DNA from 2 places in the Companilactobacillus alimentarius DSM 20249 genome. Region 1 is predicted to be linked to the other one. Evidence: predicted binding sites of a transcription regulator. Region 1 holds the regulator's gene; the other holds the start of a gene.
The links. The regulator NrdR, encoded in region 1, represses ribonucleotide reductase genes. The targets are predictions, from matches to a motif close to ACACNATATATNGTGT.
Positions count from the first base shown of each region.

Region 1 (16,408 bases):
AATTATCACATTTTAGAACATCTTTGATTTATATTTTGTATATGAAATAAATACAACTGTTTATTTTAAGTGAACACATCACAATTTTTTTGATTAAAAAAAATACACCCAATCATTTTCATGACTGAATGTATTTGAATTATAAAATATTATTTAACTGACAAATATTGATTAATCTTTATCATCAGATTTATCAGTAACATCTTTACGACTGAAATTATTGATATCAGCAACAACAGAACTTACAAACATCTTAGCATTTTCTGATGATGAATCATCTTCACCATATTTTCTAACTGAAACTGTTGCATCTCTTGTCTCTTCATCACCAACAACAACTGTATATGGAATCTTCATTGTTTGAGCGTCACGGATCTTGTAACCCATCTTCTCATCACGATCATCAATTTCAGCACGGATATTCTTAGCACGTAATTCACTAAGAACGTCGTTAGCATAATCCGTATGTAATTTTTGGTTAACAGGAATAATTCGAACTTGTGTAGGAGCCAACCATGTTGGGAAAGCACCCTTGTAAATTTCAATTAGGTAAGCAATGAATCTTTCCATAGTTGAAACAATACCACGGTGAATCATAACTGGTCTATGGTCTTCACCATCTGAACCAACGTATGTCAATTGGAACTTCTCTGGTTGCATGAAGTCTAATTGAATTGTTGACAATGTCTCTTCATTACCAAGAGCTGTCTTTGTTTGTACATCAAGCTTTGGACCATAAAATGCAGCTTCACCTTCGGCTTCATAATACTTCAAGCCCAGATCATCCATAGCGGCTTTAAGCATTGATTGTGATCTGTTCCACATTTCATCATCATCGAAATACTTTTCAGTATTAGCTGGATCTCTGTAGCTAAGACGGAATGTGTAATCATTGATATCAAAGTCTTTATAAACTTCAACCATCAATTGCAAAGTACGTTTGAATTCTTCTTGAATTTGATCAAGGGCAACGAATGTGTGACCATCATTTAGAGTCATTTCACGAACACGTTGTAAACCACTCAAAGCACCTGATTTTTCATATCTGTGCATCATACCAAGTTCAGCAATACGAAGTGGTAGATCACGGTATGAACGATTATGATGCTTGTAAATTTGGATATGTGAAGGACAATTCATTGGACGAAGTTCAAGCATTTCGCCATCACCCATGTCCATTGGTGGGAACATATCTTCACGATAATGTGCCCAGTGACCTGAAGTCTTGTAAGCATTCAAGTTCATCAAAATTGGTGTATAAACGTGCTTGTATCCCCAAGCAACTTCCTTATCAATAATGTATCTTTCAATAACACGACGAATAGTAGCACCATTTGGCATCCAGTATGGAAGACCTGCACCAACCTCTGGATCAACGAAGAACAAATCAAGATCACGACCGATTGTTCTGTGGTCACGTTCTTTAATTTCTTGACGACGTTTCAAGTCAGCCTTTAATCCATCTTCCTTGTAGAAAGCTGTACCATAAATTCTTTGTAACATTGGATTACTTGACTTACCTTGCCAATAAGCACCAGCAACAGAAAGCAATTCAAAGTGTTTCAAAGCTTTAAGATTATTTAGAACTGCATCGTAACCAAAGTCAACAAAACCATCAATTGTATAGACAGGAATCTGTACTGACTCAACTGCACCAATCAATGATGACTTGTAAGGATCGTCTTTGAACATTTCAACAAGATCCTTTTTATCCATCATAGATCTTTCAATCTTATCGTTATTCTTGATAATCTTATTCATCAAGGCAGTGATTTCTTTCAATTCATCGACACTGATTTGACCATCTTCGTTATCAGTATCAACATAGAATCCATCATCGTTGGCTTGTTTTTCACCAAAGTGAAGATCTTTCTTAAATTTCTTAGCAGCAGCACTGAATACTAATGCTGCAGTATTTCTCAATACTTTTAAAGCGTCATCTTTGTCTTCACCAGAAATGATTTCAATCTTGGCATCTTGTTTGATAGGACGTTCAAGATCAACCAAAGTATCATTAAGCTTACCAGCAACAGCTTTTTTACCTAATGAAGTACTAATTGACTTAGCAACGTCTAAAGTAGTTGTGCCTTCGTCAAACTCCTTAACAGAATTATCTGGGAATGTTAACTTGATTTTTGACATAGACTATTTCCTCCTAAATTTTAGATAACAAAAAATGCGTCCCTGAAGTATAGACATATAACTAAATATGTACATACTTCAGGGACGCATCTGCGCGGTTCCACCCATGTTAAAACTGTATAACAAATAACAGTTTTCACTCTATGGTTATAAAGTAACCAACAATTATATAGTTTTATATGGAAGTGGTAACTCCAGTAATGGGTAAGCTTTCAGTAATCGTACCCTCCCTGAATAGAACCGAAGTGTTATCTTTCATGTCTTTATTGAAACACTTATTTTTAAATAATACAAGTTATTTTTTAAATCTTCTATTCTGACCAGTTACAATGACTTCACGTGAAAGATACTTAACTCGTTCCATGATACGTTTGGCTTTCACAGGTTCCTCTTCGCCACGTTGATTCACGGACAAATGCTGTTCAAATTCTTTCATGGAAAAGTTAGATGAAAAGAAAGTTGGCAAATTTTCCTGCATCCGATACTGCAAGATAACTCCCAAAACTTCATCCCTGATCCAACTGGACATCGTATCCGCACCAATATCATCCAGCATCAAAATATCAGCAACCTTAATCTTATTAACTTTTGCTAAAACGTTATTTTGACCAATAGAATCCTTCATCTCCACAGCAAAGGTTGGAAAATGCACCAAGGTCGTATGAACGTCATGCTTAAATAGTTCATTCGCAATTGCACCAAGAAGATACGTCTTACCAACGCCAAAATCGCCAGCCAAGAACAGACCTGGGGTAAATGTTTTTGAATGTAAATAATTATCAATAAAATCTAATGCTTGTGCCAACGCATCTTGGCGGCCTTCACCATCATAATCATCCAGTTTGGCACGACGAATGTCTGGAGCCATGTCCATCAAGACGAAACTTGATTCATATTGATTTCTCTTTTCTCGATTTTGAGTTCGTTCATTAGGATAATAAGCAACTTCAATATTGTGATTACTAACAATTAGTTTAGGATAATACCCCTTACTCAACTCACTTGCATGATTTTTATTATTATAAAATTCATAAATACTAGCCGCACTAGTAGAAATCGCATCGGAATTGATTTTATTTTCATTTTCTTTTAAAAATTTCTGTACATCGGGATCATTCAAAGCATTATTAAGAAGACGGCGATAATCCTCCGTCAAATTTTTTGAATTCAAATATTCTGCTAATCTACTACCTAAATTGTCCATGCTTAATTATCCTTATTTCTCAATCTTTTCAGTCTATTCTGAAGATCTGTCTGTTCGTTCTCTTGACTTGCTTTCTTTGGTACCTTAGCTTTAATTTTACTCCAATCAGTCGCTTGTTCAACTTTACGATTTTTATTGTTATAACGGCGTTTAGGATTACGTGGACGATTTTGAAAATCGCTAATTCGTTTCAAAGCCTGTTCTGCCGTTTTAACCCCGTTTTGCTGCCAATCATTTGCGACTGTCTCCATCAAAGGCAAAGTCAAGGTTGGTGATGTCTGTAAAATATAATAGACCATAATATTTAATACTGATGGTGATAGAAATGACTTCATTGCCATATTCCGTAAAGCTTTGGATTCCACTGTACCAGTAAAGCCACCGCTTTTTTGTTTTTGAGCAGCCAAAAATTCTGCCGGCCTCAACTCTCGAGCTTGCTTTAATAACAATTGATCAGAACGATTTAAATTACTGTCATCACTTTTTTCTTCTTTTTCTGAATTTGCTTGATGTCTAACTGAAATATTGGCATTTTTCTCAAATCGATCCTGAATGTCTTTTTTTAATCGTGTAGGGTCAATCTCATTTTTTACAATATCACAAGTTCGTCCAATAGCATTAATTATTGTATTTTCATCTAAATCATAAAAAGCATGTAAATTCAAAATCAACTCCTGATTTTGCAATAAATTATCAGGGCTAATTTTAAATAAATGCTGGATCCGATCGGAAATCAATTCCCAGTCTAATTGGGGTACTTTCTCTTCGCTCAGAGATGGGCTCTGATGATCATTTTCATTAACTTTAAAGTTACTCTGCGTATTTTTCACTTCTGTAGGGGCATTGATCAAATCGTTATTGCTTAATTGAAAGACTTCCAGAAAATCCTTAGTAATTTCATTAGAGTTTTTCAAGATCAAATTAGAATGAGAATACTTATCGGCTAACAAATGAAATTTTTTTTCACCAACTTGTTCGTACAAAAAAATGCTCATCAAATCATCTTGAAAAAATTCATCCGGAGAAAGTGGCTCAAACAATTGATAAATGTAATATGGTCCTATATCATCTTTTTTTTGATACGTTCTAATTAAACCTAAAGCTTCTGCTTTGATTCTTGCATCATAAAATCGTTTTAAATCAATTCCCAACAAACTCATTAGTTCGGCATGACTCTTTCTTTGCGTAACTAATTCTTTATTAGGTAGTTTTTCCCAAAGCAATAAATATAAACTAAAGGCTTCTATACCCAAGATTGGTAAATACAAATCCGTCAAAATATGCCGATCGTCATCATTTAAATGACCACTGGGTAAGCACCAGTAGCCAACTAATGGCGTGAATTTATCTGTTCCAAAATTACTCGTTGCCAATAGGACTCCCCTTACTTCTTATCAATTTTCTTACCATTGGACATCATTTCTTGAACTTCCTGCATGAAACCATTCATATCTTTAAATTCACGATAAACACTGGCAAAGCGTATGTAAGTCACATCGTCAACTTTAGACAATATTTTCATCACATGCTCACCGATTACTTGCGATCTGACTTCACTTTCTCCAGTAGATCTGATTTCATTTTCAACTTTGTCGACAATATCATTCATTTGATCCATAGTTACAGGACGCTTTTCAGCCGCACGAACTAAGCCGTGAAGTAATTTTTCTCGACTAAATTCTTCCCTATTTCCATTTTTCTTGATGACTAATAGTGGTGACTTCTCTAATCTTTCAAACGTTGTGAAACGAGTACCGCAATACTCACATTCACGTCGTCTTCTAATTGCACGTCCTTCATCGCTGGGACGACTATCAATAACTTTTGATGAATCATGATGACAGTGTGGACAAATCAAGATTCCAACCTCTTTTCCAAATTAAAGTTGTGCTACTAACTTATTAAATTCTTTTGTAAGATTTGCTAAATCTCCTGAATTATCAATCACAAAATCAGCACGATTCTTTTTCTCGTCCATCGACATTTGTGAATTGATCTGCTCCAAAGCAACTTTTTTGGTTAAGCCATTTCGCTTCATTAAACGTTGTAATTGAATCTGTGGCTCTACATAGATACTAATCACGCCGTCAAAATAATTCTGATAATTGCCTTCAAACAAAAGCGGTATTTCAAAAATAGAGATTGTCTTTTCAGATGATTTCTTATTAGTTTCAATCGTCTGTAAAATTTCTTTTTTTATCAATGGTCTCGTAATGGCATTCAATTTAGCTAGTTGCTCTTGATCACTAAAAACAATGGAACTTAATTTCTTACGATTCAAGGTTCCCTCAGGCAATAAAATACCCTCGCCAAATTGTTGCGTAATCTGTTGCAATCCCACTGTACCAACTTTGACCACTTCTCTAGCCACATAATCAGCATCATAAATAACAAACTTGTTTTGTCTAAATAGATTTAAAACGGTTGATTTGCCTGAAGCAATTCCTCCCGTTAAACCGTAGATCTTACTCATTTCACTACCTGGCACCTTGGGCAAAAATGCGTTCCTCGACCTCCAACTTTAATTTTTTCAATCAAGGTTTGGCATCTTGGACAAGGCGTTCCTTCTTTTCCGTAAACTTTTAAATTATTTTGCATGTTACCCATATGGCCGTTTGCATCCACATAAGAACGGACGGTTGAACCACCAGATTCAATTCCTATTTTCATCTCTTTATTGGATGCTTCAATGATATTTTGAATATCTTCATCACTCAAATGATTAGCAGGCGTTTTGGGGTGTAATTTTATTTTCCAAAGTACCTCATCGACGTAGATATTTCCCAGACCACTCATGACCGATTGGTCTAACAGAACAGTCTTAATATCTTTATGATGACGCATAATTCTTGGTTTCAAATTTTGAAAAGTGAATTCCGACGATAAGGGCTCTGGTCCTAATTTTTTTATAGATTTATTCTCTGATAAATCATCAGTTCTCCACAGCTGCATTCGGCCAAATTTACGAACGTCATTATAAATCATTTTTTCGCCATTATCCAATGTAAAAATAGCATGCGAATGTTTGTCAATAGCACTAGGATCTGCCGAAATCCTATATCTTCCTTCCATTCGCAAATGACTAATTATTGTATAACCATTATCCAAATGAATCAATAGAAACTTAGCTCGTCGATCAACATTTTCGATTATGGCGCCAGTCACAAATTCAATGAACTGTTCCACATCCCCGGTAATCAAATTCTGATACCGAATCTCCACATGTGTTATTTTACGACCCTTAACTCGAGCGTTCAAACCTCTTTTAACCGTTTCAACTTCTGGCATTTCTGGCATTTTATCACCTACTATTTAGCTTCGTACCAAGTTTTTCCATGAGCCGTTTCAACTTTCAAAGGTACATCCAATTTTACAGCTGAATCCATGACGCTTGGAACTAATTTCTCTAATGTTGCAATTTCTGTCGCCGGTGCTTCAAAAATCATTTCATCATGTACTTGCAACAATAGATTAGCTTGCAATTTTTCCTTTACTAACATCTTTTGCATATTGATCATTGCCACTTTAATAATATCCGCAGCACTACCCTGAATTGGCGTATTCATAGCCGTTCTTTGGGCAAAATTACGCATATTAAAATTCTTTGAATGAATATCTGGTAAATAGCGACGACGATGCATAATTGTTTCCACGTAACCATTTTCACGGGCATATTTAACAATATCATCCATATATTTTTTAACGCCTGGATATTGTTCGAAATATGACTCAATAAAAGCTGCGGCTTGTTTACGACTAATGCCGATATTTTGTGACAGACCATAGTCACTGATACCATAAACAATCCCAAAGTTAGTAGCTTTAGCTTGACGACGCATATTAGGAGTCACTTCATCAGTACTATTCAAACCAAAGATCCGCATAGCCGTATGTGCGTGAATATCGTAATCCTCGTTGAAAGCCTCTTGCATGTGTTCGTCTCCTGAAATATGGGCCAACACGCGTAATTCCACTTGTGAATAATCAGCTGAAAAAATCTCCCAATCCTTATGCTGAGGAACAAAAGCCTTACGTATCTGCTTTCCTTCATCAATTCTAATAGGAATATTTTGTAGATTAGGTTCAATTGAAGATAGACGTCCGGTTTGCGTCAAAGTTTGTAAATAAATCGTATGAATTTTGTTATCCGGCTGAATAAACTTTTGTAATCCAACCACATAAGTCGATTGAATCTTAGAAATTTGACGATAATCTAAAACCATCTGAACGACAGGAGACTTATCCTTTAACTTCTCTAAGACATCGACCGAAGTAGAATAACCTGTTTTAGTCTTTTTAATCACGGGCAATTTCAAATCTTCAAATAAAACGACACCTAGTTGTTTGGGCGAGTTAATATTAAACTCTTTACCCGCCTCTTGATAAATCTTTTGCTCAATTTCATTCAGCTTCTTTGCAAAAGTATTCTCCATTTCCTGTAATTTGGAGGCTTCAACCGTAATACCCTTAATTTCCATTTCAGCCAAAACAATTGATAATGGCAATTCAATTTCATCATAAAGGCTATCTTGGTCATTATCCTTTAATTCAGCAAGCATCTGATCTTTCAAGGTATCAATAACTTGAGCCTCCTGAGCTAGGAAATTCAACAATACTTTTTCATCTTCAGGAACGGCTTTTTTAACACCTTTACCATAGAACTCTTCTTGGGTTGGCAAACTAATATTATAATTGTGAGCTACTAAACCAATGTCTTGTTTGTTGTCATTGGTATCTAGTAAATAGGCCACTAATAACATATCGAAACTAACCCCAGCGAGCTGACAGCCATAACGATGCAATAACGCTATAGTCTGCTTATTGTCAAAGAGATACTTCTCTTTTGTTTTATCAGCCAGCCAAGTTTTCAGTGATTGATTTTCCAAAACTGAAACATCAGTCGTTCCATAGTATGTCTGACCATCGGAAATTAAAATTCCAATGATTGGCGCTGTATGATAGTTTTCTCCAAAGCCTTCTACGACCAAAGTATGAACTTTTTGGCTTTCAACAATCTCTTTAATTGCTGAATCATTTAATTCTTTGACCTCAATTTTAACTAGGTCTTTTGAACTATCTTCTGTCTTAATATCCATTCTTTCCAAAAATGATTGAAAATTCATCTTTTGATAAAATTGAATCAACATTTCTTGATTATCTCCACGATATTCCAAATCGCTCAAATTTAATTCAACCGGCGAATCACAATTGATCGTAGCTAATTTTTTACTTAAAAATGCTTGGTCCTTATCGTCGATCAAATGCTCTTTTAGTTTGCTCTTCTTCATTTCATCAACATGTTCATAAATATCTTCCATACTGCCATATTGATTGATCAATTTAATAGCAGTCTTTTCACCGACTTTTTCAACGCCAGGATAATGATCAGAGTTATCACCCATTAAACCTTTCATATCAATGATCTGTTGTGGAGTAATACCCAATTTCTCTTTGACATGTTTTGGAGTATAACTTTCCGTCTCCGTCACGCCTTTGACATTTACACGTACAGTAACTTTATCAGTCGTCAATTGAGTCAAATCACGATCCCCTGTAATGATGGTAACGTCCATGCCATCTTTTTCAGCTTTACGTGACATAGTTCCGATGATGTCATCAGCTTCATAATTAGGCAACTGATACGTCTTGATTCCTCGGTAATTTAATAAATCTTGAATCAATGGCAATTGTTCCATTAATTCTGGCGGAGTTTTCGCACGTGTCCCTTTGTATTCTTTGAACATTTCTGTTCTAAAAGTAGTTTTACCAGCATCAAATGCCACCAATGTATGCGTTGGCTTTTCATCTTTTAAAATCAAATCCAACATATTGTTGAAAGCATACAGGGCGTTGGTATGAATGCCATCCCCGTTGACAAATTTATCTAAGACGTTGTGCATGGCGAAAAATGCTCTGAAGGATACACTATTTCCGTCTATTAAAAGTAATTTTTTATTTTGTGTCATATTTTCTCCAATTTAATTGAATTAACTAATCTTATTTTAACAAATCAAAGCACCTAAAAAAAGTTACTCCCTCGTTAAATAACTTTATCTATCAAAAAAGCCGACGCCATAACTACTAAGAGCTATTATATCGACTTTTACAATAACTTATTCATTTTTTTGATATTTAAAGTGAACATAAAGAATTGATCCAAGTACTAGTACAGATAAAATCGTCAAAATAATAAAGTCAACTTTTGTTCCAGAAATTGTATTAACCACTGAATTATTAGATCCACTAGTCAAAGCGGCAGCTGAAATAACTACTGACAAGACATTAGTACCTAATGAACCCGCGTACTGTTGCATCATACTAAACAAAGAGTTCTGATCAGATTTCTTAGCGCCTTGAACTTGGCGACTCCCATCAGACAATGAGGTCCCAAATCCAAAATTAAAACCAATTCTGAGAATCAAATAAATCAAGGTAATACTCATCAAAGTTAAACTTTCACTTTTTATTAAGAAAAGCCCTGATCCTACAGTAATCAGAATACCACTGATAACCAATGGCAATGTAGGACCTTTTTTATCGTACAAATATCCTGCAAAAGGCCCCATAACTGCTCCTAGTAGTGAACCAGGTAACAACATTAAACCAGCTTCAGCCGAATTCAAGTGTAAAGCTGTTTGTGCGAAGATTGGTAAGACGAATGACAAACCAATATTAATAAATTGCAGACTGAAATAACTGAACAAACGTAAACGTAAGACAGGTAGTTTTAATATTGAAAAATCAATCAATTGACGTTTACTCTGACTATTGTACCAAGCAAAAATGAGCACAACTACAATTGATACTACGATCCATAGCAAAAATTGACTCGAAGTAAAACCATGAGTTCCAGCTTGATCAAACGTAAATAAGATCATTGAAAATATAATTGCTAAACCAATTACACTAAAATAATCAAAAGAAATCCCCTTAGTCCCAAAAGCTTTTCCACGAATGGACAATTGTCCGATAATAAATAGAACAATAATTAAAGGAATTACACCTACAAATATTTCTCGCCAACTCCACATACGATTAATTATTCCACCATAAGTTGGTCCTAGTGCTGGGGCCAATGAAATAACCACTCCTGCTAAACCAGTATACAATCCTAACTTAGCTGGTGGTACTTCTTCAAAAATCAAATTAAACATCAACGGTGTCGACAAACCAGTCGCAATAGCTTGCAATAATCTTCCAGCCATTAATACCGGAAAATTAGGAGCCATCATACAAATGATTGAACCAATCAGACATAAAGATGCCGCAAAGATAAAAATTTTTAATGGATCAAATTTTTTTAAAATATAAGCTGTCGTACTCATTACAATTGTCGTTAATAACAAGTATCCGGTCGTTAGCCACTGAACCGTGCCTAAACTGACATTCAATTCCTTAGTCAGAGTTGGAAAAGTTACATTCATCGATGTTTCAATTAAAATTCCAGTAAACGATAATAATCCGACGGCAAAAATTGATAATTTTACACGTGTTGAAACAGTATCTTTCACGTTTAGTTCCTCTTTTCATAAAAAAAGAGCCATGACAATTCGCTCTGTCATAGCCCTTACTATTTAATTTATTGTTGATTAGGATTTAAGGTACTTAGCAATTGTTCATAAGCAGTTTCATACTTTTGAACATCACCGGCACCCATGAATATCATCACAGTATTATGATATTCCAATAATGGAGACATATTATCAAGTGTTAGAACTTTTCCACCCTTATGAATCTTGTCGCCAAGATCTTTACTTGTAATATCGCCATGGGCTTCACGAATAGAGCCAAAGATATTAGTTAAGTAAACTTCATCAGCTAGATCCAATGACTTAGCAAAGTCATCCATCAAAGCTAAAGTTCTTGTATAAGTATGTGGTTGGAAGACCGCAATAATCTTCTTATCAGGATATTTTTGTCTAGCAGCATCAATCGTTGCTTTGATTTCTTGTGGGTGGTGAGCGTAGTCGTCGATGATAACTTGGTCAGCCACTTTCTTTTCACTGAAACGTCTCTTAACACCACTGAAGGTTTGTAATTCACGATTAATCAAGGCATGGTCAAGTTTTTCCATATGACCTACACCGATGACAGCTAATGAATTTAAAACATTGTGTTCGCCAAACAATGGAACTTGGAAATTACCAATATTTTCACCATCAATTGAAACATCAAATGATGAACCTTTGACCGTTCGCTTGATATTAGTTGCACGAATGTAATCTGATTCATTTAAACCATATGTATAAATAGGTGTATCAGCTTTGATGGTCTTAGCATGTTTATCTTCGCCCCAAATGAAAATACCCTTTTTAGTCTTTCGAGCTTCTGATTCAAAGGCGTCAACAACATCATTGATCCCACCAAAGAAGTAATCAGGATGATCAAAGTCAATATTAGTAATAATCAAATAATCAGGAGAATAGGCTAAGAAATGACGACGATATTCATCGGCTTCGAATACAAAGAACTTAGCATCTTTGATTCCTTTACCAGTACCATCACCAATCAAATATGATGTCTTAGCAATTCCGCTTAAAGTATGTGCCAACAAACCAGTTGTACTAGTCTTACCGTGTGAACCAGCGATACCAATTGAAGTATAATCTGAAACTAACTCACCAACTAATTCTGGATATGTAATTACTTTTAAGTGCATATCATTAGCTTTTTTAATTTCTACTTGATCATTACTAAAAGCGTTTCCCTTAACAATAGTTAAGCCTTCGTGAATATTTTTCTCATCGAAAGGCAAAATCTTGATTCCTGCTTGTTCAAGACCACGTTGAGTAAATGTATATTTATCAATATCTGAGCCTTGAACTTCATATCCTAAATCTTTCAAAATGAGTGCCAAAGCGCTCATTCCTGTTCCTTTAATTCCAACAAAATGATAAACTGTCTTTTCCATAATAGCTCCTAATTAAACAAATTCTTTGCTTCTTCAAAATCAAATGCTTGACCAGCTTTTCCTTGATCAAGTACTAGAATACCACGTTTTTGCGGTGCATTAGGAATTCCTAATTCTCTAGCAGAACAGATCATTCCGTAACTATCGACACCACGCAACTCACCTGGCCAAATTTCCTTGCCAGTAGGCATAACAGCACCTGGTAAAGCAACGACAACTAATTGTCCTTCGTCAATATTTGGAGCACCACAAACGATTTGGACTGGTTTATCTAAGCCGACATCAGTCTGAGTAATATGTAAATGATCTGAATCAGGATGAGCCTTCATTTCATCAACATGTCCAATTACAAACTTCGGACTTTTATCAGCTTCTAATTTGTCAGAAAAACCTGCTTTAACAAGCGTATCATTTAAAACATCTACTTGTTTATCATCTAAGAAAACTTGACCGGATTCATTTTGAATTCCTAGTTTCTCTCCTAGGTCAAAGAAATTGAAGCCAATAGCTTCGTCATTCTTTTCATTGAAAATACGTACAATATTATCTTTTTGGGTCGTATCCTGTGAAATACCAACATCATTGCCTAATTCCACAATTAGAACGTCCCCTAAAACTTCTGGATTATAAAAGCTTAATAGCAAGTTTTTCCCCTCACTTGATCAATTATTTGTTAATTACGCTGTTAATAAAGGTCTCAACTTCTTCTTTAGTTTTTCGATCTTTATTTACTAGTCTACCAATTTCTTTTCCATTTTCAATAACAACAAAGCTAGGAATACCCATAATTCCTAATTCTTGAGCAACTTCCATGTTATTATCACGGTTAAAACTGATCCAAGTGAAATCTGAGTACTCTTTTTCTAATTCTGGTAGTTTTGGTTCGATAAATTTGCAATCTGGGCACCAATCAGCGTGGAAAAATAGGACATACTTGCCTTCCTTTGTTGCTTCATGCCAATCTTTTACATTATAATCTTCAATTGTCTTCATATTTATTCACCTCTGTCAATAAGATACTTTTTATTTTTAAAACGGTCAATTAAATGTTCTTGAGCATTCGATTGAGATATAATAGTGTTAATATATCAGTAAATCGAAATCAAGGAGTGATTTTTTATGAGTAAAAAAGGTATCGGTTCATTAATCGTTACTGGTTCTGTACTTGTGGCTGGTGCAGCCGCTACAGTTTTAGTAAAACACCATCTGGATAGCGAGAAAATAATTGATAAAGTTAAGTCTGTTTTAGGCGAAGATAGTAAAGTTATTGGTTCTTGGGTTGAACCATTTTATCAAAGAGTCGATGTAAATGGTCGTTCAACATGGGGAATCGTTGGTGGCGTTACTACCATGGACGAATTCGACGTCGCTCAATATCATTTCATTGCTGACGCCATTACCGGTGAATTACTTAACATTAAAAAAGTACAATAAAATTAATAAACTAGTTTTCGAAATGGGCTTTCAGGTAATTGATCCTGAAGCCTTTTTTTGAAAACTTTTTTTCATACTCAGTTTCAATATTATTAACATTCAATTTATCATCGTTGTGTAAATCTAATGATATTTCATCAAATTTCATACCATAATTATTCATGCTAACCAATGAGTACTCGAATAAACCTTGATTATCGGTCTTAAACTGTAAATAGCCATCATCATTCAAGATGTATTGATATTGTTTTAAAAAGTCTTTATAGGTTAAACGACGCTTTTCATGACGAGTCTTAGGCCAGGGATCAGAAAAGTTTAAATAAATACCGTCAACTTCCCCTTCACCAAATAATTCAGATAAACCAGAACCATTAGCTAACAATAACTGCAAGTTGGGTAATTTCAATTCAACTTGCTTTTTTAATACCAAAGCAATTGCCCCTTCTTGAACATCCATTGCAATATAGTTGTTTTGAGGATTTTCTTGAGCTAATTCAGTTATAAATTTACCTTTCCCCGAACCGACTTCGATAAATAAAGGCTGTTTTTTAGCAAAACGTTCTTGCCACTTACCCTGCATATTTTCAGGCTGTACTGCAATCAGGTCAAGGTTTTCATTGATCATATCCTTAGCCCAAGGTTTGTTTCTTAATCGCATAAATCAAATTTTCTCCATTAATCTAGATATTTTTTTAATTGTCGTGGCATATAGAAGTAGTTCACAAAAATCAACACTAATAAACCAGCCGCAATAATTATCAAACTATTGATACTTAAACCAAATTTATAAAGGATAGCTAAAGCACTAACAATCCATTGAATTCCTAAGATGACTGTACTCAACTTTGTAAACGAAGCAATCTTCATTTTACCCGAAATTGGATATAATCTCTGCATTAAATTTTGCATAACTTCTTTAAAGTATGGTTTTAATTGAAATCCTACTAGATAAATAAACAACATTTCCACTATCAACGAAATATAAAAGCTGTCGATCAAACAGAGCATTATTGCTTGAATAATCGTCAATCGTAAAAACAAGCCTATATATTCATTGTTTCTCACGAATCCACGTGCAAATAAATACAAATAAGTATTGTTATTACTTGGTTTAATAAATTTATAAACCCAATCTAACCACTTACGGCGCTTAATCTTGCTATTAACTCCAGGAACATCTGTAAATAAATTATAGAAACGTTTGATTCGAAACATTCGTTGATTCTCTGTTTCAATCGCATATTTCCACTGTAATTGTCCACTGGTCTCTAAAGTCTTAACTCTCATATTTAGAAATAGGTAATAAATCACACCTACAATCACCATTAAGGGACTAAATGAATAAACTGAAAGAATTAAAGATACTATCAAGATTAAATTCGAAACCAATTTCATACTGAAATTTCCAAAATGATCTCGTCCATAAAGTGCCATCAAATTTACATTCAAAAAGCCTAACTTGTAAACAATTAAACCAACTGCAACTAAAACAATATCGGCTATTCTCATTCCTGCAGCTCGTGAAGCAAAAGCTGACAGCAAGAAGTTAGCTAAAGCCAAAGTCACGATTGGAATAAACACACTGTAATTTTTAGCAGCCTTAAAATATTTATAAAATTCTTTTTCCTTAACTAACAAAAATGTGCTGTCAGGATCTTCCATTAAGGTTGCAATACCACCAACTTGAACTGCTAAGAAAAGCAACAGAATTACAATTGGTTTTCCCAACATTAATTGATGATGAATTGTTCCTAAGAGATTAGAATACCAAAAACCTAAGGCACCTATCAAGACAATAAAGGCTAAAACAAAATTGTCGTTAAAGATAAGTCGCAAATATTTAAATTGGTCTAGTTGATGACGTCTTAATCTCTCTTGCCATAATTTAGTCATTAGAGATCCTCGTGGGACATCTTGATATAGATATCGTCTAAATTACTGTCTTGTTGCATATCAAATTTAGCCTTTAATTGATCCAATGTACCATCAGCACGAACTTGACCATGATTGATCAAGACAAATTTATCCGCATGATTTTGAACTGTCGCCAAAACGTGCGTCGACATCAAAACTGAACATCCCGCCTTTTTCTTGGCTTCAACGACGTTCAGTAAATCATTGACTGCCAATGGATCTAATCCTGTAAAGGGTTCATCAATAATAAATAAGGAAGCATCAGTCATGAACGCACAGACAATCATTACCTTTTGCTTCATACCCTTAGAAAAGTTTTGTGGAAACCAATCTAATTTATTATCTAAACGAAATGTTTTTAGTAATTCATTGGCATTCTTCCACGTCTGATCATGGTCTAAACCATAAGCCATAATTGTTAAATCAATATGCTCCCTTAAGGTCAATTCTGGATACAAAATGGGCATTTCAGGAACATAAGCAATTTTTTTTCGATATTTTTCAACATCATCATGTAAACTTATTCCATCAATCAAGATTTGTCCGCCACGAGGAGTCAAAAGTCCAATGATATGTTTAATAGTTGTTGATTTACCAGCACCATTCAAGCCAATCATTCCAACAACTTGCCCACTTTTAACTGTGAACGTTTCTTTTTTTAAAACTGATACTTGACCGTATCCACCGGTCAGTTCTTTTACTTCTAAAGTCATGGATTAAACCACCTATTATCTGTTTTTAATAATGTTAATATGATAGCATTGTAGTAAATATATTGCTGTTTTTGAAAGGAGATTTTTTAC
Region 1 is NZ_CP018867.1:894,104-910,511, forward strand. It holds gene thrS (threonine--tRNA ligase) at 172-2,142, opposite strand; gene dnaI (primosomal protein DnaI) at 2,438-3,346, opposite strand; gene LA20249_RS04390 (DnaD domain protein) at 3,349-4,719, opposite strand; gene nrdR (transcriptional regulator NrdR) at 4,731-5,204, opposite strand; gene coaE (dephospho-CoA kinase) at 5,226-5,819, opposite strand; gene mutM (DNA-formamidopyrimidine glycosylase) at 5,816-6,643, opposite strand; gene polA (DNA polymerase I) at 6,655-9,312, opposite strand; gene LA20249_RS04415 (MFS transporter) at 9,460-10,857, opposite strand; gene murC (UDP-N-acetylmuramate--L-alanine ligase) at 10,926-12,257, opposite strand; gene ytpR (YtpR family tRNA-binding protein) at 12,266-12,901, opposite strand; gene LA20249_RS04430 (thioredoxin family protein) at 12,924-13,250, opposite strand; gene LA20249_RS04435 (hypothetical protein) at 13,377-13,691, shown strand; gene trmB (tRNA (guanosine(46)-N7)-methyltransferase TrmB) at 13,702-14,349, opposite strand; gene LA20249_RS04445 (ABC transporter permease) at 14,367-15,584, opposite strand; gene LA20249_RS04450 (ABC transporter ATP-binding protein) at 15,584-16,318, opposite strand.

Region 2 (16,408 bases), 890 kb from region 1:
ACCGTATCGCCGTTATGTATCGCGGTAAAATCGTTGAATTAGCTGCTTCTGATGAGATTTATAATCACCCGTTACATCCTTACACACAGAGTCTTCTTTCCGCTATTCCAGTCCCAGACCCTGAGATTGAAAAGCAAAGAACCAGAATCGACTTTGACCACAAACGTCCTTTCTTGGATGACCAAAGACTTCAGGAAGTATTTCCCGGACACTTCCTTTACTGTAACGATGAACAAGCAGCCAAATTAAAAGCTGGAAAATAATATCTGACAAATCAAATCCTAAAATAAAAGTTGCAAAAGAAAAGAGCTTGCCGATTGGCGAGCTCTTTTTGTCATATTATTTTTCATAATGTTTACTTCTTTCTATTTAAAATTCTATATCTTTGGGGAGGAGATATATTTTATTAAGGGGGATTAAATTTAAAAGGATTATTTATTAAGTTTATTTTTCATTATTTTAAGTAATTAATTTTTTCTCTCTTAGAGATTATCTATACATCCGGTCACCTCTTCTTCATTGACTATGCTTAAATAATAACCAGAATTTATGAATATATAATTAGCAAAGTGCGAAATAAATAATAATTAATTGTGAAGAAAATTCGATGACTCTAAACAATTTCTTTTTTAGTAATAGTAAAATAGTTATTAAGTTCCGTTTGAGAGGAGAAAATATTTTATGAAACATATTGTAGCGGGAATCGTTGCACACGTTGATGCCGGTAAAACAACGCTTTCCGAAGCTCTTTTATACAAAGCCGGACAATTACGAAAACTAGGACGAGTCGACAATGGCAATGCATTCTTAGATTCTGATGACCTGGAAAAGAAGCGTGGCATTACAATTTTCTCTCATCAAGCTAATTTAAAGTATGATAATTTACAATTAACTTTACTTGATACTCCTGGACACGTCGATTTTGCTTCCCAAACCGAACAAGTTCTCAGCGTTTTGGATTACGCTATTTTAGTAGTCTCCGCTACCGATGGTGTTCAAGGCTATACCAGAACTCTTTGGAATCTTTTACAACGATATCAAATACCAACTTTTATTTTTGTAAACAAAATGGATTCAATTGGCGTCGAACAAAAGAAAACACTCGTCAATTTACAAAAGAATTTATCTAAGGGCTGTATTGCCTTTAATGCTCCTAACGATAAACTTTCGGAAGAAACGCTTGAAGAGATAGCTCTTCAAGATGATGATATTCTCAATAATTTCTTGGAGACAGGTTCTATCTCCTCAGATATTATTCAAAATATGATCAAACAACGTCAAGTTTTTCCTTGCTTCTTTGGATCGGCTTTAAAACTTTCTGGAATTGATGAATTTCTAAATGGTTTTGAAAATTGGACTCAAGAAACTAAGTACTCTAATGAATTTGGAGCTAAAGTTTTTAAAATTTCTCATGATGAAAAAGCTGAACGTCTGACTTGGGTCAAAGTTACTGGTGGAACCTTACATAATAAAGCCGTCCTCTTCAACGAGCAAAAGGCCAATCAAGTACGTGTCTACAACGGTGCTAAATTTGAGACTACTCAAGAAGTCCCTGCCGGATTCGTCTGCGCAATTACCGGTTTAGATAAAACTTATCCAGGCTTAGGTTTGGGAAAACAAACTAATTCTCAGCAACCTACTATTCAACCCGTCTTAAATTACACGGTCAATCCTAAAGACAACGACCTTCACACTTGCCTAACTGCCTTGAGACAATTGGAAGATGAAGACCCTCAATTGCACGTTGCTTGGTCCAATCATCTTCAAGAGATCCGTGTTCAAATCATGGGTGAAGTCCAACTGGAAATTTTACAACAAATATTGTTAGACAGATTCGACTTGGATATTAATTTTGATGAAGGCAGTATCCTTTATAAAGAAACGATTACTAAAAAAGTCGAAGGCGTCGGTCATTTTGAGCCACTACGTCACTATGCAGAAGTCCATTTGTTACTAGAACCTAATCCAAATCATGGTTTAAGTCTCGATTCACACTGTAATTTAGATGTGCTCGCTCGCAATTGGCAACACCAAGTCCTCACTAACCTTAAAGCTAAAGAACACTTGGGAGTCTTAATAGGTGCACCGATCACTGATATGAAAATCACTTTGATCAATGGCAAAGCTAATAACGTCCACTCTGTCGGTGGTGATTTTCGAGAAGCTACCTGGCGAGCTGTTAGACAAGGTCTGATGATGTTAAAGAAACAAGATGCCTGTCAATTATTGGAACCTTGGTACCAATTCCGATTAGAAATCACTCAAGATCAAGTTGGTCGAGCCATGAATGACATCCAAAAGATGCACGGTACCTTTAACGATCCTGATGTTCTGACTGACAATACTCAATTGGCAGTTTTGACTGGGTTCGCCCCTGTTTCAGAAATGCAGGGTTATTCCAAGGAAGTTACAGCTTATACTCATGGTCAAGGACACCTTGAGGTCATTGTCGATAAATTCCGTCCTTGTCATAACGAAGAAGAGATTATCATTGATCGTGACTATCATCCCGTTTCCGACTTAGAAAATACTCCTGATTCAGTCTTTTGTGCTCACGGTGCCGGTTATCCAGTTGCTTGGGATCAAGTACCAGACGCTGCTCATTTACCATATACTTATCATTAACGCAAAATAACAGCCAATTCTGGGGAGGAATTGGTTGTTATTTTATTTTTTTAACTTTATATCTTTTAGGGGGGAGATAAAAGTTATATTTATGTTTAAGGGGATTAAACTTTTAAAAAATAGGGTTTTATATATTAAGGGTTTGTTCTATTCGTTAAGTGAGTAATTCAAAAATTTTCTTTCCAATTACAAGCAATTATCCAGTTTCATCAGGTCACTTCTTTCAAAATTTTATTCATTTATATATATCTTTGGGGGGAGATATATTATTTAAGTTAAGGGTTAAATTTATTTAAGGGAATTAATTCTATTCATTTTATTTTCAATAAGTATAATTTCAAGGAAAAGTTATCTGGGAGATTATTTCTTCATCCGGTCACCTCTTTGTTATTTGACTATGCTTAAATAATAACGGGAATTTATGAACATATGGTTTCCAAATTACGAATTAATTAATAAAAATATGTGAAGAAATTATGACTAAAGTACCTTTTCTCATTGACTGTAACGTTAGTAGATAGTTTACAATTACTTTCTGTTACCAATGACAAGACCAATTACCTGAATTAGTATCCACTCTGATTTATACTTACAATTAGGGTTTTAATAATCGAAAAGAGGTATTATTTATGCATTTGAATAAAGCACAAAAAGTAGATTTAAAAGCAGCAATCATTGCTGGTACAGCTGCAGGAGTTATTTCAGGATTCGTCAAATTAGGTTGGGAAAATGTTTTGCCTCCCCGTACTCCAGAACGTGATGCCGTAAATCCTCCACAGACTTTAATGGAACAATTCGGTATTCCTAAGAAGATTACTCGTGGTACTTATACCTATTCGGAACAAAAAATGCCTTGGGCTAGTTTTCTAATGCACTTTGGTTTCTCCACTTCATTTGCTGTTATTTATGAAGTTCTTTCTGAATACAAACCATTTCTCAGAAAAGGTTCCGGCGCTATTTTCGGTCTTGCCATCTGGGTTGCCTTCCATATCGGTATTATGCCAATGATGAAGACTGTTCCAAATCCCAAAGACCAGCCTAGTGAAGAACATATTTCCGAAGCTCTCGGTCACATCGCCTGGATGTGGACAAACGATATCGTCGGTCGTGAGCTTTATCGTCGTCTAACTGCGAAGAAATAAGCCTATCTTTGAATAGATGGAAAACTTCACTAACTGAACGAATCAGTTATGGCTTAAGTGACGCCGCAGATAACTTAGTTTTTCAAATGATGACCACTTATCTATTATTTTTCTATACCGATGTTTTTGGACTAAACGCTAATGAAGTCGCAATTCTTTTTGTTGTCGCCAGAACTGCCGACGTATTTGAAAGTCTGATTATCGGTGTCATGATTGATAACACGCATTCCCGCTGGGGAAAAAGTCGTCCGTTCTTTTTGTGGTACTCATTTCCATACGTCATTTTTGCTGTACTAACCTTCGTTACTCCTAATTTTCTCCCACATTCCGGAAAATTGATTTGGGCTTATGTAACTTATTTAGGTCTAGGATTCTTCTATACAGCAGTTAATTTACCAATTACATCAATCCTACCGACTATGACTAATAATGAGCAGGAAACTACGCTTTTGGGAGTCATCAGACAATTTTTCGGTAGTTCTGTACAAATTATCGTAGCTGTCTTTACAATTCCTTTAGTAAGTTTATTTGGTAAAGGAAATCAACAAAAGGGCTTCTTAGGAACCATAATTCTTTTTGGAATAATCTCTCTAGCTTTGATTCTTAATACCTTCTTCCACGTTCGTGAGCGCTATACGAACAAAGAGATTAGTCATCAACCGCTCAAAGAAGTTTGGAAAATGCTAAAACAAAATAAACCTTGGATAGTTATATCCATCGTCATTTTCTTGTACTGGCTGACCACCGCTATTAAAAATCAGACTACCATTTATTACTTTAAGTACGTTCTTAACGATGAAAATTTGGTTTCCCTTGCCAACAGTTTCACCTTCACCGCTTTAATCGGGGTTGTAGCCATCTACTTTATCTCTGCTAAATTGGGAAAGAAAAACACGATGCTATTAGGCATTGTTACTGCCTTTATCGGTCAAATTATTATTACATTTGGAGCCTATTCAAAAGTTTTGCCAACAATCTTCACTGGTATCTTTATCAACGGTATCGGTGGTGGATTCATCATTGGACTAGTTTCAATCATGATTGCTGATACCATCCGTTATGGTACTTCTATGGGCATTCAAGCTGAGGGCGTCCTTGCTTCAACTGATGATTTCGGCGTCAATTTAGGACTAGGTCTAGGTGGTTTGATTACCGCTGAATCCCTACAGATATCAGGATATGTCTCCAACAAAACTCAAAGCGCTGCCACAATTTCAGCTATTAACTTAAATTATGCTTTGATCCCCTTAGTTCTATACTTAGTCATGTTTCTAATTCTCTTGGCCTATAACGAAAAAGAGATTCAAAAGGCAATTAATTAGAGAGGTTAAAAAATGCAACAAGAGTCACTCTTCGCAAATAATAATAAAGATAATAACAACAATAGTCCTCTAGCCAATCGGGTTCGTCCTTCCACGCTGGAGGGCTTTGTTGGTCAACAACACTTACTTGGTCCAGGTAAAATTTTACGCGAAATCATCGATCAGGATAAAGTTCCCTCATTAATTTTCTGGGGACCTCCCGGGGTTGGTAAAACAACCTTAGCTGAAATTATTGCCAAAAAACTAAAGCCAACTTCATTACTTTTAGTGCTGTTACTAGTGGTATCAACGATATTAAAAAAGTAATGAAAGAAGCTGAGATGAATCGAGAAATGGGACAAAAAACAATCGTCTTCATCGATGAGATCCATCGTTTTAACAAAGCTCAACAAGACGCTTTCTTGCCTTTCGTTGAAAAAGGCAGTATTACATTGATCGGTGCCACGACTGAGAATCCTTCATTTGAGATTAATTCAGCCTTACTATCGAGATGCAAGGTCTTTGTATTAAAGTCATTAACCTCCGATGATTTAGTCGATCTTTTAAAGAAAACTCTCGCTAACGACAAGGCTTTTCCTAAGTTAAAAATTAAAATTGATTCTGATACTTTAAAACTAATTGCCAACTATGCCAATGGTGACGCACGTGTTGCCTTGAATACCTTGGAAATGGCTGTCATTAATTCAACAGTAACTGATAAAACGGCTACGGTAGATTTAGAAGATATTCGTCAATTACTCAATACTAAATCATTGCGTTATGACAAAACTGGCGAGGAACACTACAACATTATTTCAGCTTTACATAAATCAATGCGTAATAGCGACACCGACTCCGCTATCTATTGGGTTACTAGAATGCTCGAAGGTGGCGAGGATCCTCTTTATATTGCTAGAAGATTAGTCCGTTTCGCTAGTGAAGATATTGGTTTAGCTGACACTAATGCTTTAAATGTCGCCATCAATGCCTTTCAAGCCTGCCAATTTCTTGGTATGCCTGAATGCGACGTTCATTTAGTGGAGACTGTTATTTATTTATCTGTCGCTCCCAAATCAAATGCCACTTATAAAGCTGTTTTACGTGCTAAAAAAGACGTTAAAAAGTATGGCAATTTGCCGATTCCCTTACAGATTCGAAACGCGCCTACCAAGTTGATGAAAAATCTCGGATATGGTAAAGATTACAAACTAGCACACGACTATGCTGACAAACTTACCACAATGAAAACTGTCCCTAAAGAAGTAGAGAATAGTATTTATTACCGCCCTACTGAACAGGGTAAAGAGAAGTTTTTCAAGCAACGTCTAGACTACATTGCCAAGTGGCACCAAGAATATTACAAGAATTCTGATAATTAATCTATTTCACTAAAAAAAGCCGATATGATTGACCATATCGACTTTTTTAGTACGTCAATGCTATTTTTGCAAATGAATCACATCATCATCTGTAGCCAAAAATGCATCCGTCACAATTTCAAAATAAGATGTTCCTAATACACCTGTCATTTTTGTTAATTTATCATTTATTTCAGCGATATTTTGCCAGTTATCAAAATAACAGTCTACTAAACTATTGCCATTTACGGTTCTAACCATTCCAGCTATGTCACTGGATTGGCGAATTTTAATTTGACCATTTAGTTTTTCTACTTCATTGACTACTTGTGGTATCGCCAAATCTAAAACTTCTAAGCACAATGGTATTTTTGCATCTAATTCTTCAGTTTGACGAGATTCTGGAGCTAAAATAATATAACGATCAGCTAAATTACCATACAATTTTTCCAAAGTATGAATTCCACCATTACTCTTTAAAACATTCAAATTAGAATCAATACTATCGCAACCATCGAATGCTAAATCAAATTTTTTTACTTGTTCTAATGGTACTACTGGAATATTCAATTCCAAACAAAGTTGACGTGTCATCTCTGAAGGACTTGAAACCTTTATATCCAATCCTTTAACGGCTTTAATCAATCGCCCGACCGTTCTTCCACCACCAAAACTAACGCTCATCTGGGGTTTAATTAGAGACTTAGCTTGCTCAATTAATTTTTCCATATCTCTCCTTTAGGAATCTTTATTTCTTTTTTATTTTATACGGAGATACAAAAAAAGACCACCGAAGAGGGTGATCTTTACGATTAAATTTCAATTTTAAATTATAGAACCTTAACAGCGAATGAAGGCATGAAGTAACCTGAGATTGATGAAATCTTAACTGATTCACCAGGTTGTGGTGCAGCGATATATTGGTTGTTACCTAAGTAGATAGCTACATGGTAAGTTGAACCTTTGCTACCCCAGAATAGAAGGTCTCCAGCTGATGCTTGAGAAACAGATTCTTGTGTACCGGCACTTTCTTGAGCTACAGTGTATCCACCAATACTCTTACCAGTTGCTTGGCTGTAAACGTATGATGTGAAACCTGAACAGTCAAATCCTGCAGGTGTCTTACCACCCCATACATATGGTGTGCCAAGGTACTTCTTAGCAGTATTGATAACATTTTCAGCTGATGAAGCTGTAGTTGTTGTTGAAGAATTTGTAGTTGTAGTATTTGTTGTTGAAGCTGATTCTGTAACAGCAGCAGTTGTTGCTACATCTGCACTACTTAACCATTCGTTTGATCCAACAAGGTACCATGTTGTACCATTGTCATCTTGAACAGCCTTAGCTACACGCCAGCTAGTATTTGAAGCAAGTGCACGACCAGTAATTTTTGAAGCTGATGATGGTGTTCTGAATAATGCTGATTCGTTCTTTGTACGAACGACTGAAGGTGCGTTTTGAATAACTGTATCAGCCTTTGCTGATGATGCATTTGATAGACCCAAACCTGTAACTGCCAAAGCTGCAGCAGCTGTAAATGAAATTAGACTCTTTTTAACGTTTGTATTCAAAATTGAAATCCCCCGTAATTGGTATATTTTTTAATGTTTAAATTTTTTATAATTATTAATTTCTTATCACTCAACGACCACTATACTACTCTCTGAATATTGCAAAACTGTTACAGCAATTGTATAAGAATGTTACACTTTGAACTTCACAAAAAAATAGAGTCTTAATCGTTTTCATAACAACGATTAAGACTCTATTGTGAAAAAACATTTTATTTGATTTTTTCACTTTTCAAGATATTATTAACTTTTTCCTCAGTTTTTTTAATATTATCATTAGTAATTTTATAACATTCATTAACTAATTCACATGGAATTTTTAAATCACGTTGAAATTCTTCGCTGTTTATTCTCGTTGACAACCGGCTCTGATCATCCCCACGCTTTTTGAGTCTTTGTGTTACTTTATCAAAACTAACTTCTAGAAAAATTACGACAGCGTTTTTCCCATATTTCTTCTTATATGAGATAGCACCTTTCGTATCAACCACGATACTTACCGCATCATACTTTTCCCAAGTCTTCTTTAGACTCTCCTCAGATGAACCGTACCAATGACCACTATATTCAACTTTTTCTAAATAATGATTCTTGAAAAAAGACTCTTTTGTCTCAAAATGATAATCAATGCCATCTTTTTCGCCTTCACGTGGTAATCTAGTAGTGTGAGTTATGACACTTGGTATATGATAAGTATCTTTCAAATATTTGCTAATGGTTGTTTTACCTGTCCCGCTGGCACCAGTAATAACGATGATTTTTTTATCCATTATAAAACCCCTATGTTTGAAATATTTCTTCTACTATATTAATATACTAATCTGTTAAGTAATTAAATCCGAGGAGATTTGACATATGAAAATAGAAGACTTAAAAGTTGGTACTGTTTACAACTGCTCCGTTGATGAAGATATGGATTATCCATTCCAAGGTAAAGTTGAAAAGATTTACGAACATTCAGCTTTAATGGAAATTGTTAAGAATGATCCTAAAGATAATGCTAATAAAACTGAACTAAATAACAAAATTGTTGTTAGTATCAAGAAAATCAAAAAAGCATAGTATGAAATTAATGGCATCAGATAATCAAATTGATTATCTGATGCCATTTTTATTCTCTTTATTTAGCTACATTAATAAATGAACGTGCTGGTACTCTTAACACACGGTACTCCATGGCAAAACGATTAGCTTTCAATCCTAATCCATTAATAAAATTATTCTTATATTTAGCTTGAACAGTTATAACGTATGCATTTTGATAACGTGAATCCATTTTTTTAATCTTTTTCATTGGCCAATCCAAATGTAAACCTGATACAGTAAACGGTAATGTCGCATCAGATATAGTTGAGTTTTGACTTGATACAGTATATTTTGTATTGTTCAACCAATACTGATAAACATCTGTCGCTGAACTGGATTCCTTTTTATTGATTCTAACGTAATAGCCTTGACCATCCTCAGTTGTCTGAACAATCATTGGATTATATTTATAAGTGACAGCGACATCATCTTGATTAGTTAAATCAACCTTCGTAAATAAACTAGTATACAATAAGCCACTGACCGCTAATATTACTACAACGATTTCTAATAAATCTGTTAGAATAGTTGTCCAAGTTATTTTTTTCTTCTTTTCTACAAGAATCTTTAAATGACGATTTCTAATATTAAATACTACAAAGATCAACAATGCAATCACGATGATCCATGCAATAATTCCCACAAAATTCCAAGAATTCATAGTTTTCTCCCAACCAAAATTAATTGTCTGAAACACTTTAAATTATACTCAATAACTTTATAATAGTTATTACGCTAATTTTACCACGAATCAGAAATTTTTTTGAAAATCAGATGCGATACGGGTTAATTTATTGGGGCACATAAGTTTGCGCTTTCAATATTCAAGTTTCATAACCACGCTATATCGTGTGTGTATCATTATAACGAACACAATATATTGTGTTTTTTATCGTAAATGATTATACTAATTTAGTAATTGAAGAGAGGTATTCCAAATGAATAATGTAATCGTATATAGTAAAAATAACTGCATGCAATGCAAGATGACTAAAAGATATCTTAAGGAACACAATGTTTCTTTTGAGGAAAGAAATATCAATCAGGACCCACAATATCTTGATGCTTTAAAACAACAAGGCTTTAAGAGCGTACCGGTTGTAATGAACTCTTCTAGCGACCCTATCGTTGGCTTTCGTCCAGACAGCCTTAAAGAATTGGTGGGTTAATTATTATGAAAGAAATAGCTTATTATTCTATCACCGGACAAACTAAACGTTTCGTTAATAAGCTAGGAATAGATGGTTACGAAATAACCGACGCCGATCCTTTTTTTAAAATGGGTCGGCCATTTATTCTTATTGTACCTGCTTATGACGACGATATGATGGATCCTGTCATCGACTTTCTTCAATATGAAGATAATGCCAAGAATTGTGTTGGTGTTGCTGGCGGCGGGAATCGTAATTTCAACACCTTATATAATCACACAGCCAAAGACATTGCTCACGGTCTTGACGTTCCAGTTGTTTTTGAATTTGAATTCAATGGAACTCAAAAAGATGTCGAAAACTTTAAGAAAGCAGTGAATAAAATTGGGATTAAATAACCTTGATGCAACCAAGCTCAGCTACTTTAAATTAAATAACGAAATCAACATCCCCGTGGATGATAAAATTCCTTTAAACAAAGATAAAGAAGCTGTTAAAGCTTTTTTTGCTGAGAACGTAGAACCAAATACTAAAAACTTTGCTTCTTTCAAAGAACGCCTTAACTACCTTGTTAAAAATGATTATATAGAAAAAAACGTTTTAGATGAATATTCATATGATTTCATTGAAGAACTCTATCAAAACCTATTAGATCAACATTTTCAATTCCAATCATTTATGGCCGCTTACAAGTTTTACAACCAATACGCCCTAAAAACAAACGACGGCGACTTCTATCTTGAAAATTATGAGATGAGAATCCTTTTTAATGCCCTTTTATATGCTAATGGTGATCAAAACTTAGCTAAAAATTTGGCCACTGAAATGATTGCCCAACGCTACCAACCCGCTACACCATCGTTTTTGAATGCTGGTAGAAAGCGCCGTGGCGAATATGTTTCTTGTTTCTTATTACAAGTTACTGACGACATGAACAGTATCGGACGAACCATCAATAGTGCTTTGCAACTATCAAGAATCGGTGGCGGTGTCGGTATTACTCTTACTAATTTACGTGAATCTGGCTCACCAATTAAAAATGTCGACAATTCTTCATCTGGAGTTTTACCCGTTATGAAATTATTGGAAGACAGTTTTAGTTACAGTAATCAGCTTGGTCAAAGACAAGGTGCTGGTGCCGTTTATCTTAACGTCTTCCATCCTGATATCATTGAATTCCTTTCAGCTAAAAAAGAAAATGCTGATGAGAAGATCCGTGTAAAGACTCTCTCCTTAGGAGTCATCGTTCCTGATAAATATTACGAATTAGTTCGTAACAATGAAGACATGTATCTTTTCAGTCCTTATTCCGTTGAACGAGTTTACGGCGTACCCTTCTCATACGTTGATATTACAAAAGAGTATGACAATATGGTCAATGACGACCGGATTAAAAAGTACAAGATCGATGCTCGTGAATTAGAAGACGAAATCAGTAAACTTCAACAAGAATCAGGTTATCCTTATGTCTTAAATATCGATACCGTTAACCGTGACAATCCTATTGACGGTAAGATCATTATGAGTAATCTCTGTACCGAAATTCAACAAGTACAAGTCCCTTCAGAGTTAAACGATGCTCAAGAATACGTTAAATTAGGAACAGATGTCAGTTGTAATCTAGGATCGACCAATATTTTGAACATGATGCAAAGCCCTGACTTTGGAAAATCTATTCGATCCATGACTAGGGCCCTAACTTTTGTCAGTGACGCTTCTAATATTAGTTCCGTTCCACCAGTCGCTCATGGTAATCAAATGAGCCATTCAATCGGTTTAGGTGCAATGGGACTGCATACATATTTAGCTTGCCATCATCTCGAATATGGCTCTCCTGAGGCAATTGAATTTATCAATGTTTACTTCATGTTGCTTAATTACTGGACCTTGGTTGAAAGCAACAACATTGCTAAAGAACGTCATGAAACCTTTAGTAATTTTGAAAAATCAAAATATGCTGATGGATCATACTTCGATAAATACGTTCAAAAGAGTTTTGCTCCTAAATCAGATTTAGTTAAAAAGTTATTTAAGGATATTGAAATTCCTGAAATAGCTGATTGGCAAGAATTGAAACAAAAAGTTATGCGTGATGGTCTTTATAACGCCTATCGTATGGCTGTTGCCCCTACTGGATCTATCTCTTATATCAACAACACTAGTGCAAGTTTACAACCCGTTACCCGTTTGGTTGAAGAGAGACAAGAAAAGAAGAATGGTAAGTTATACTTCCCAGCACCTTTCTTAAGTAATGACACTATCAAATATTACAAATCAGCTTACGATACCGATATGAGAAAAGTCATAGATACTTATGCTTCCGCACAAGAGCACATTGATCAAGGAATGAGTTTAACTCTCTTTATGCGTTCTGAGATTCCTGAAGGACTTTATGAATGGAAAGATGAACCTAAACAGACAACTCGTGATTTAAGTATTTTACGTAACTATGCCTATTACAAAGGAATTAAATCACTTTACTACGTTAGAACCTTTACCGAAAACAATGACGAAATTGGCAGTAATGAATGTGAAAGCTGCTCAATCTAGGAGGAAATTTTTATAATGGTCGATACATACTACAAATCAATGAACTGGAATAAGCTGGAAGACCAAATTGATAAGGAAACTTGGGAAAAATTAACTTCTCAATTTTGGCTAGATACTAGAATACCTTTATCAAATGACCTCGATGATTGGCGTACCCTCAGTCCAGCTGAACATACAGTCGTTGGACACGTCTTTGGCGGTTTGACTTTACTTGATACTTTACAATCGCAAGACGGTATTCAAGCTATGCTAAAGGATACTAGAACCCAAGCTGAAACGGCCGTCTTCAACAATATTGAGTTTATGGAGTCAGTTCATGCTAAGAGTTATTCATCTATTTTTAGTACCCTGAACACAGCCGAAGAAATTGATGAAATTTTTGAATGGACTGATCATAATGAATATCTTCAAAAGAAAGCTAAATTCATTAACGATATTTACCAAAATGGAACTCCACTTCAAAAGAAAGTCGCAAGTGTTTTCCTAGAAAGCTTCCTCTTTTATTCCGGTTTCTATACTCCTCTTTACTATCTAGGTAATAACAAGTTAGCTAACGTAGCTGAAATTATTAAATTAATTATTCGCGATGAATCAGTTCACGGAACTTATATCGGTTATAAATTCCAATTAGGTTTCAACGAATTGAGTGATGATAAAAAGTCAGAATTAAAAGATTGGATGTACGATTTACTCTATACTTTGTATGATAACGAAGAAAAATATACTCGTGAACTCTACAAAGAGGTTGGTTGGGTCGATGAAGTTTTGGTCTTCCTTCGTTATAACGCTAATAAAGCTTTGATGAATCTTGGTCAAGAGCCACTATTCCCCGATGGTAATGCTGAAGATGTCAATCCGATCGTTATGAACGGGATTTCAACTGGAACCAGCAATCATGATTTCTTCTCACAAGTAGGTAATGGTTACCTGATGGGAAAAGTTGAAGCCATGAAAGATTCAGACTATGATATCGGACGAACCGGCGACAACAAGACACCCGATGATAGTTCTCTTTTCAATCGCGTTAAGAAACTTAAATAAAATAATATCCATTAAAAAATCTAAAGTGCTTCATAATTGTTAGACAAGAAATCTAACAGTTATGGAGCGCTTTTTATATGGTTAAATACAGTTCAAAATTAAAGGCAGAGGTTGTTGGTGAATACCTCCAAGGTAGAACCAGCATGCAAAGTCTCTCAGAGAAACATAATTTACCTAAACGGCAAGTCAGTTTCTGGATTCAAAAATATCGCTTAAGCGGCGTAGACTCGCTTAAGCGAAAAAAAACTAAACGGAGCTTTTCAGCTGAATTTAAAATTGATGTGATAAACTACTATCAAACTCATGATGAAACTTTAGCTGAAGTATCCGCCAGATTTGATGTTAACAAGTGTCAGATTAGTTCCTGGAGAACGGCATTCAATAAACATGGCATAGAAGCCTTGAAGTCTCATCCGAAAGGCAGAAAATCCAAAGTGAAAAATGATAAAAAGAAATTACGTCATTTAATAAACAAGAATGAATTAGATCAACTTCGCGAGGAACTCGCAAAGAAGAATCAAGAATTATATGACACAAAGTTGGAGAATGATATTTTAAAAAAATCAATGACCCTGTTCGGAACTTCAAAGGACGCAAAAAAACACAAATAGTTGATCAGATCAGGGTAGAACAAGAGTCTCTTCCAAAAGCAGAACGGTATAAGATAGGCGATATTCTTAAGGCCATTGGACTTAAAAAGGCCACTTACCATGATGAGCGTAAACGTATCAAAAATCATGTAGATAAGTACAAAGATATAAAAACTGAAATATTAAAAATTACTGAAAGTGGAAAATGTCGTGGACGCCTAACCTACGGTTATCGTCGCGTACAAGAAGGATTAATTAAACTAGATATTCACATAGCAGATGCCGTAGCTCGTCGCTTGATGAATGAGTTAAATGTTCAAGTAAATCTTTATAATCGTCATAAAAATGGAAAGTATTCCTCATATAAAGGAACTGTTGGAAAGGTCGCACACAACATTTTACATCAACAGTTTAATGAAACTGAGCCCTTTAAAGTCCTGCATACAGATGTCACACAAGTTCGTTTAAGGGATAACGAATGGGCTTATGTTTCCGCAATTACCGACGAGGCAAGCAAAGAAGTTCTAGCGTTCCAAGTAAGTAATAGTCCCAATAGTAAATTAATTATGGATACATTAAATGAATTAACGACAGTTATACCTAAAGGAAGCAACCCAGTGATACATTCAGATCAAGGCTGGCATTATCAACTAAATTATTATACTGATAGGCTTTCTGAAGATGGATTTATACAGAGCATGTCTCGCAAAGGAAATTGTCTCGACAATGCGCCAATCGAAAGTTTCTTTCATCTATTCAAAACAGAATGTCTCAATGGATTTCCACCTTGTAAAGATATGAAAGAATTTAGGAAACTTTCTAAGGAGTACGTCGATTGGTTTAACAATCGACGCATCTCAAGAAAAACAAAAGGCATGACTCCCCGCGAATACAGGGAACATGCCTTATCAGCTTAACAATATTCAATTTTGTCTAACTTTTGTGTTGCACTTTAATCTCTGACTTTTATGAAGTCAGAGATTTTTTAATAGTTATTTTATTTAGAGATATTCTCATATAACTTATTTGACAAATTCTCTAATTGGTTCCATTCAGCTTCTGAAAGTCCGCTCTTTTCAACCAAAATTTCTGGTAGATTATTTGCTTCCTCCCTTTTTGCTACTCCGGCGTCAGTCAAATGAACATTTACAACTCGTTCATCACTTTTACTACGATTTCTTGTTAACAAGCCTTCATTTTCTAACCGTTTTAACAGTGGCGTCAAAGTACCAGAATCAAGAGATAGTAAAGCGCCTAATTTTTTAACCGTCAACTCTTGATGCTCATATAACGCAACTAACACTAAATACTGGGGATAAGTTAATTTACATTCACTCAATCCACCATGATATAACTTTTGAATAGCACGAGATGTGGCATACAAGGAAAAACATAAGTGATCATCTAAAGGAATTGGTTGATTGTCTTTAAAATTTGGCAAAATAATCCCTCCTTTTATTAGTTTATTATTATATTCTATACTTTATTAAAAAAATGTAAACTATTTTATTTTATACAATTTAATTGTCAACAATAAGTATAGTGGAAATTATGATTGCTAAAGTTAAAGTAACTCAAATTACTTTTAAACAACGGGACTTCATATTCACAGGTCCATTTTAAATAATTATAAATGTTTATTTATAACATAAATGATATATTTTCTATCTCGTTATTTGTATTTTTTATATAAAAATATACTAATAAAAACGTTGTTAAAACATGTTAAAAATTCATATACCTGTTACACTTTGATTGAATAATGATAATTATATCAATTGAGAGGGATTTATTATGAGTAAATATAAGAAGAAAGTGCAAAAATTCTATATTTTTATATTTATTATATTTACCATTTTATTAATATTATGGGGAAATTTTCAAACAATATCCGCAGCCACCAGTAACGAAGCCGATTATAATACCGCTTTAAAGACGGCTCCTAAGGGTCTAAGCTGGGACGGCGGCGCCTTTTCTAAAGCTAATTTCGATG
Region 2 is NZ_CP018867.1:1,781,538-1,797,945, reverse strand. It holds gene LA20249_RS08565 (ABC transporter ATP-binding protein) at 1-263, shown strand, start outside; gene LA20249_RS08560 (elongation factor G) at 682-2,625, shown strand; gene LA20249_RS08555 (DUF1440 domain-containing protein) at 3,255-3,767, shown strand; gene LA20249_RS08550 (glycoside-pentoside-hexuronide (GPH):cation symporter) at 3,776-5,089, shown strand; partial or broken gene LA20249_RS12095 (AAA family ATPase) at 5,102-5,847, shown strand; gene LA20249_RS12090 (AAA family ATPase) at 5,902-6,447, shown strand; gene LA20249_RS08540 (ribose-5-phosphate isomerase A) at 6,508-7,155, opposite strand; gene LA20249_RS08535 (C40 family peptidase) at 7,257-7,997, opposite strand; gene LA20249_RS08530 (guanylate kinase) at 8,210-8,767, opposite strand; gene LA20249_RS08525 (hypothetical protein) at 8,853-9,059, shown strand; gene LA20249_RS08520 (LVIS_2131 family protein) at 9,118-9,744, opposite strand; gene nrdH (glutaredoxin-like protein NrdH) at 10,022-10,252, shown strand; gene nrdI (class Ib ribonucleoside-diphosphate reductase assembly flavoprotein NrdI) at 10,258-10,632, shown strand; gene nrdE (class 1b ribonucleoside-diphosphate reductase subunit alpha) at 10,619-12,784, shown strand; gene nrdF (class 1b ribonucleoside-diphosphate reductase subunit beta) at 12,800-13,825, shown strand; gene LA20249_RS08495 (helix-turn-helix domain-containing protein) at 13,903-14,436, shown strand; gene LA20249_RS08490 (IS3 family transposase) at 14,388-15,332, shown strand; gene LA20249_RS08485 (MarR family winged helix-turn-helix transcriptional regulator) at 15,413-15,856, opposite strand; gene LA20249_RS08480 (L-type lectin family protein) at 16,210-16,408, shown strand, end outside.
Region 2: a site for NrdR is predicted at 9,954-9,969, ahead of nrdH (glutaredoxin-like protein NrdH). Genes of this name have one in related genera too.